DNA from 3 places in the Paenibacillus sp. PvR133 genome. Region 1 is predicted to be linked to each of the others. Evidence: riboswitches for the same ligand, from Rfam matches in the RefSeq annotation. Region 1 holds a riboswitch; each other region holds the start of a gene.
What was found. Region 1 has a riboswitch for cyclic di-AMP ahead of JOE49_RS12285 (hypothetical protein). Riboswitches for the same ligand answer to the same signal wherever they lie in the genome.
Positions count from the first base shown of each region.

Region 1 (2,268 bases):
GTTTCCCTTGCAGGGTGTGCGCATCATATTCATAAACGGTCATAGTATCTCTCCTTATTCAATATTCAGCAATTAAATTGTAAGCAATTAAAAGCAAGGTTGCAAGTCTGGAAAAGCTGTATCAAGCCTTTAGCCGCTGTAAAATCGTATTTTGTTCAAAACAGTAAATCGCACCGCAAATGGAGCGAATTAAGGTGTTTCTTCTTATAAAAGCGGGTTCAATCGGTGTTTAGCTGGTACATATAGCGTATTTTCTTCTCTTTTTACAAAAAAAGGCCAAAAACGCTCTACCCTACGCCAATATTGACATGCTTATCATTTTCGAAAAGGGATGAAAAACAGAGATTGAAGGAGCTGTGAGAAGCATAGTTGCATTGTAAGCGCTATTATTAATATCCTAGGCTCTAAAGGCCGATTTATAACCCCGCAGTTGAGCTTTACAGTCTTCCATGCGCGGGTGTATGATTCAAGACGTAATTTCAAATTAACTTGAATGAAGCAACAACGAAATGTCTATAGCGCTGAATTTTGCAGTTGCAAAAGCGGGGGAACCAATCGAGATTGTACGGCTTCGGAAGCCGTGTGTCTCATGGGGTGAATTTTCAGGTCAAGTGCCAGAAATAGGGCGACTCTCACGTCCGAATCCGACAGCTAACCTCGTAAGCGTACAGGGAGAGGCAACAAACCGCCGTGTGCAGCCATGGTTTATTTTATCATGGATATGTAAGAAGCCGGAGGAAAGCCTTTTTCCTTCGGCTTCTTTTTGTTGTCTTTTTATACCGGGAGAGGAGCTACTGATGGAAGGTCGGTTAATTATTGTCACTGCACCGAATGAAGCGGGCAGAAGTTTTGTGAAATTGCTTATTTTCAAAAAATTGGCGTTTGCAGTTCTCACGAATAGCGCCCAGGAGGAACGACAGCTCAAAAAAATGGGTGTGGAGCACATTGTCCGCATCAATACCATGCAAGCGGGAAAATGGAATTTTCCAAAAAAAGAAATTGGTAGTGTGTATTTGTTCGAGAACAGCTTGAATCTGACGTGCCGTTTCCTGCAAATATGTCGGCCGCTAACATCGGAATCGATCTATGTTATTACGCACGGCTGTAATCCACAAGGAATTTATCGGGGATTGGGAGCGGATCATGTGATCTACACATTGAACGGAGAGGTGGGTTTTCTGCTGAACGGATAAGCACTTATAACATAGTTGTTTTATGATTTTATGATCAAATAAGAATGGCGATCTGAGGACCGATACGGAGGGTATAAACATGATGGATATATACATGCTGCTCGTCATGGCTGTGAGTTATGGAGTGATACTGCTGTTTGTACGCTGGTGTGATGCGCAGACCTCTAAAGGAGGACGAAGAGGATGATCGTTATACTTGGGCTTACGGCTATTGTGTTTATGTATTTAATCTACGCACTCCTGAACCCTGAAAAGTTCTAGTCAGCTATAGGGGATAGAGCGGGCGGGAACAACAGATCTGAATATTAAGCATTATAGGTAGCGGGTTTGCACACAATTGGTGCTCTGGAAGCAGGTCTGTTGTTCCAAACGCAGGAGCATTTTGAAGGAGGAATAAAGGATGGAGCTGCTTCAAATTGGAATTGTGATCGTCATATTGCTGCTCTTGGTAAAGCCAGTGGGCACCTATATGTATCATGTATTCTCGAATGAACCCAATCGGACGGATCGGATTTTTGGCGGAACAGAAAAGCTGATTTATAAGATAGTAGGATTGAAGAAGCTGGAGAGCATGCGTTGGACTACGTATGTTATGAGTTTCATTGCAACGAATGTCGTGCTTGTGGCGATCAGCTACTTGCTGTTGCGTTTACAGGGAATGCTTCCTGGTAATCCGGCTGGAAACAGTAATATGGAAGCATCACTAGCTTTTAATACGGTAATCAGCTTTATGACGAATACGAATCTCCAACATTATAGCGGAGAAAGCGGGCTTACGTATCTGACACAGATGGCGTTCGTCACGATGATGATGTTCACTTCGGCTGCTTCCGGTTTTGCGGTTGCTGCGGCTTTTATGAGAGGATTGACACGGCGCGGTGAAGGGATGGGCAATTTCTTTCAAGATTTTATTAAAGCCATTATAAGGATTTTCCTGCCGCTGGCCTTTGTGCTTACGCTGGTGCTGGTTGGATTGAAGGTACCACAGACGCTACAGCCTACGGCGGATCTTACGACGCTGAGCGGAACACAGCAGCAGATTTCTATGGGGCCCATTGCTTCTCTGGAGTCCATC
Region 1 covers NZ_JAFIBS010000001.1:2,800,034-2,802,301, forward strand. The annotation lists gene JOE49_RS12280 (glutathione peroxidase) at 1-43, opposite strand, end outside; cyclic di-AMP (ydaO/yuaA leader) riboswitch at 510-682, shown strand; gene JOE49_RS12285 (hypothetical protein) at 798-1,193, shown strand; gene JOE49_RS26900 (potassium-transporting ATPase subunit F) at 1,377-1,454, shown strand; gene kdpA (potassium-transporting ATPase subunit KdpA) at 1,594-2,268, shown strand, end outside.

Region 2 (2,268 bases), 1.5 Mb from region 1:
TCGTATCCGCTTCAACAGCGCGGCGAATGGCCACCGTATCATCCCGGCCCTCTACCACGATCACTTCCTTGATCATTTGCGTTTCCCTCCACTGCTACACAGCAAGCTATATTTATCTTTCCCTGCTTTTGAAAACAAAATAAGAAGAGGATATCCTCTTCTTAGCATGGCATAACTATGTTGTTAATACTATCGCATTGCCCTCAACATACACAACCTGTTTTAGTTGATTTCAGGCTTTATCGGTCCGATAACATAAACGGTTTTACCGTGCTTACGACCAAATTGGTTGGCTCGGCTCAAACTCTCATAATACACATCGATTTTGTGGCCTTTAATCGCGCCACCGGTATCCTCCGCACGGCGGAAGCCCACCCCTTCGATATATACCCACCAGCCGATTGGAATTACACTCGGATCGACCGCGATGGTGCGTCCTTCCGTGACACGTGCGCCGGATGCAGTACGTGTACCGATACCTGGCTCCTGTGAGGAATACGCCGTCATGGAGACATTTTGTAAAACTTTGCTATATTTAAAATTGATGCCTGCTTTACGGACAGCACTGCCCGAACTAACCGTTGTTGCCTTAACCGCATCATTGGGACCGACGGAAGCAGCCAGAACGACCGGTTTTTTCTTCGTTCCTACTGCAATGACTTTATCCACACGGTTCTGTGCAACTTCCTTGTTAACCAGCTGTTTGGATACCAACTTTCCATCATGATATACCTTTTGAACGTGCTGGACGACCACACCCGATTTGCCGCTTTGAATGACCCGATTATCGCCTTTATAAAGACTCGGATCGGCCGTTTTGATGACCTGATAAGGCACCTGTTTTTTCTGTTCGACCTGCTGTTTCTTCACACGGACGATTTTTATGTCCATGTTAGACGAAACAGAGGCATCCAACGCAGGATAAACTTTATCCGTTGATGATAATTTATAGCCCGAGGTACGAATGGCACCTTCTACTGTATTTTCTGTTGTGTACAGCTTTTTCGTCTCATTGCCTGAAGATACTTTGACTTGATTGGCACGTTTAATGACTACGCGATCGCCATCCTGTATTGCTCCATTTAGCGGCATGGAAACTGTATCATGCGGCTGAAGTGAAATGGAATGCTCGCTCAGCAAATCTTGAAGCTTGGATTCCCGGGTTTCTACCGCAGACGCCTTGCCATCGATGACAAAAAAGACTTGTTTTTTAGATTGCGTGTACATCAGAATTGAAATCATAATCGTTAGCGCGATTAGAAAAATAGCAACCAAAGCAGCCTGGCGCACATTCTCTTGCTTCCAACGCAATACGTAAGACATGCTGGATGAGCGTGACTCATGGGTATCCTTTTTTTGGAAAATGCCCATTTCCTCCGTCCTCCTTACATAGCCCGCCGTCTGGAGTAAGACATAGTTGAGATTTGACGTGACTATAACAGATTTTCTACAAGACAAGCCCAAACTGCGACTGTCCTGCACCATGTACCCGTCTTCGCGGCATGCTGTCCTCCCCTGTTTAACCACAGTATGATGACAGATTTTCTTTTATTCACAACAAAAAAAGCCAGAGAAAGAGACTAGAGAGCTCTTTCGTGGCTTCCGGCATGTGTGAATATGCGGGAAAACTCATGCACGAGATGGCTTCTCTCTTGTTACGCTTACGGGGTTAGCTGTCGGGTTCGGACGTAGAGAGTCGCCCTAGCTTGGGTCAACCGCTCATGGCGGTCGCCTTCACATTCACCCCGAAGACCCAGAAAGAAATCGAAATACGGCTCCTCCACCTATTCAATCCCATCCGGGGAAAGAATTTAGGTCGAGCCGGCTGGCGGAAGAGACGTTCCCTTCTTGCACATATGCCGGACGTACTGTAAGCCATATCGGTTCCCCCGTTCCCTGTAAAAGGGACTCAGCGAGACTGGTTCATGAAATGACTTGTTGATGTTTACATTCAAACAACAATTCACTGAAAAGATGATATCCTGTTTCTATGCATGTTGTAAAGCAGGTTTCAAGTACATTTTTTAAAATATTCGGTTAAAATATTGTAATATTCTCGAGTTTCCTGCAACAAATTCATGATTAGCTTCGTCTATCTCTTTATTTTGATCGATTTCTTCACTTTTTCATTGAATGTCAAATCGTTCCAGGGCATTTCGGGTCGTTATTGACACTAATTCCTCCACTGTAATCCCTTTGATTTGGGCTGCAGCCTCTGCTACCAGTCTCACATGTGCAGACTCATTTCGCTTCCCACGAAACGGATGA
Region 2 covers NZ_JAFIBS010000001.1:1,331,767-1,334,034, reverse strand. The annotation lists gene rnmV (ribonuclease M5) at 1-76, opposite strand, end outside; gene JOE49_RS05965 (3D domain-containing protein) at 223-1,371, opposite strand; cyclic di-AMP (ydaO/yuaA leader) riboswitch at 1,643-1,925, opposite strand; gene JOE49_RS05960 (TatD family hydrolase) at 2,127-2,268, opposite strand, start outside.
Region 2: another riboswitch for cyclic di-AMP. It lies ahead of JOE49_RS05965 (3D domain-containing protein); the one in region 1 lies ahead of JOE49_RS12285 (hypothetical protein).

Region 3 (2,268 bases), 1.4 Mb from region 1:
TCTTCGGGTTGCGTCGTTGGGCTTCCTCTGCAATGGCACGGACAAAATCAGAGCCTTTGCCATGTCCGCATCTTTCAGGATGCATTCCAAGACCTAGCCGGGTCACACCGATCATAGGAAAATATTGAGCAAATCCCGTCAGCTTATTCTCTTCATCCAGTACGGCAACATATTGCTCTTGGCGAAGCGTGGGACTTCCAAATTCGACTTCAAGCGCCTTCATTTGTTCCCAGGGGAGCCAACCGTATATATTATAAGGTGGATCATAGCGCCACTCACAGATTGCAGCCGCTTGATGCTCGTCCATCGGTACGATCCGATAGTTGGATATTGAGGCCGGCATGTGTTCTATCCTCCTTTTACAGGTACTTCAATCATTAACAACAGATTGTAGACAAGTTGCAGGGGAATGGCAAGCGTGTTTATTTCATACTCAAGTCGGGTATACATTCAATAAGAAGGATTTACTGCTCATATGCTCCCCCAGCGCTGACGGTAAAACCGACGATGTTCGCTAAAATTGAAACCTTTTGAGGCTTCAGTTCGTCAGTAATGATAATAATTGCTGATGTTGTGGACATAAAAAGCCGCAATTTGATTCCGGCCAGAATCAAATTGCGGCTAAGGTTAGCTTGCTGTGCGTTAGTTATTCTACGTTGTCGTCATCAGGAATTTCTGAAGCTACAGAATGGTAAGCGTCTGTGCTCATAATTCTTTTTGCACCGACATAGCGGTTAGCGTAATAATTTTCGTTCAGTGAGCTAACTACTACACCACGTGAAGTCGAGGAGTGGGCAAATTTCCCTTCACCTACGAAGATACCTACATGAGAAATGCCTCTTCCTGTGGTGTTGAAGAACACCAGGTCTCCAGGTCTCATTTCATCGCGGGATACAGAAGATCCCATTTTGAATTGTGATCCGGATTGATGCGGAAGTTTAATTCCCAGTTTGTTGAATACATACATTGTGAAGCCGGAGCAATCGAATCCCTCGAGTGTAGTGCCTCCGCTTCTGTAGCTCGTTCCTTTGGCATCTTGAATGACCTGGTCCATCTTAGAGTCTGCATATGCACTGCCGCCACCGAATGTAAAAGATGTAAAGGCAATGGCAAGACCCATAGCTGCGATCGTTAGCTTCTTCTTCAAAAAAAATATACCCCTTCCAATGCCTGCGAGGTTAGCTTAAGGATTCGGTAGAAGGTTCCCCTATGACCACTCTGTTGCGAGATCAATTCACCCAAACTGGTTCCCCCGCTTCCTAGGTGCCAGGAATTAGGCTTAACTTAAGATGTGCACCTTGGAGAGCAGTATTCACAATAACGTTATTTTTGAGATAAAGGTTACAATAAAGATTACAAAGTTGTTACTATCAGTTCACTGCGATTATTGTAACAAAGACGGCTGGCTTTGGCAAATGTTTCATTGCAAAAAGTTACAAAAAAAATCTGCTCCTAATGTCCCAGGAACAGATCTTGTTAACAGTATTCAGTTATGTGTCGTTTGCGCGGATATGAATCAAGATTTTTCGACAGACGGAAATGAAGTAAAAAACATAAAGGCAGGGCTTAGCTTCTACTGGAGATATCGGTATGCCATAGTCTGTACTGCGAACTGATATGCCACAGCCTGACCAGACTAGTAACAAAATGATACGATTGCTGGAGAATGAGCGCCAGCATACCAGTCCAAATCATCGCTATGGTGCCAAATAGACCGAAGACCAGCAGCACACAAGCACCGAGCAAAAGAGATATACCGACAGCTGGGAGGAGCTGGCGAAAGAAGGCGAGCAGGGACGATAGTATGGCGTGACCACCGACAGTCCCCAGTTGCATATACAGGATGCACTGCCGAATGAACCATCCGTAAGCCATCCACCCCATGGCATAGGGCAACAAATGAAGCAGGTAAGAGGGAGATTGAAGCGTTCCTGCTACAATAGGGTAGAGTCTCGGTACTACCCAAAAGGCGGGAAGCAGCAGCAGTCCCAACTCGATGGTGTAATACAACAACGACGACATGCCATGGCGTTTCATACCCTTGAAAAAGGACAGGCTTTGCGGTTCAGTCGCATCGGTATGCAGGCTTTGATATATTCCGGCTCTAATGAAGGGAGTGATCAGTATGCGTAGTACAGTCGCCCCTAGTAGTATCCACAAATACACATGTACTTCCCGGCTGTCCATCAGAGCAATCTGGCTCTCCATCCAAAACAAGGTCTGTCCCAGCTCGTTTTGACCCTGATCAGGATAACGGAGCAGTAGCGG
Region 3 covers NZ_JAFIBS010000001.1:1,436,901-1,439,168, forward strand. The annotation lists gene JOE49_RS06355 (GNAT family N-acetyltransferase) at 1-343, opposite strand, end outside; gene JOE49_RS06360 (C40 family peptidase) at 647-1,147, opposite strand; cyclic di-AMP (ydaO/yuaA leader) riboswitch at 1,153-1,290, opposite strand; gene JOE49_RS06365 (hypothetical protein) at 1,567-2,268, opposite strand, start outside.
Region 3: another riboswitch for cyclic di-AMP. It lies ahead of JOE49_RS06360 (C40 family peptidase); the one in region 1 lies ahead of JOE49_RS12285 (hypothetical protein).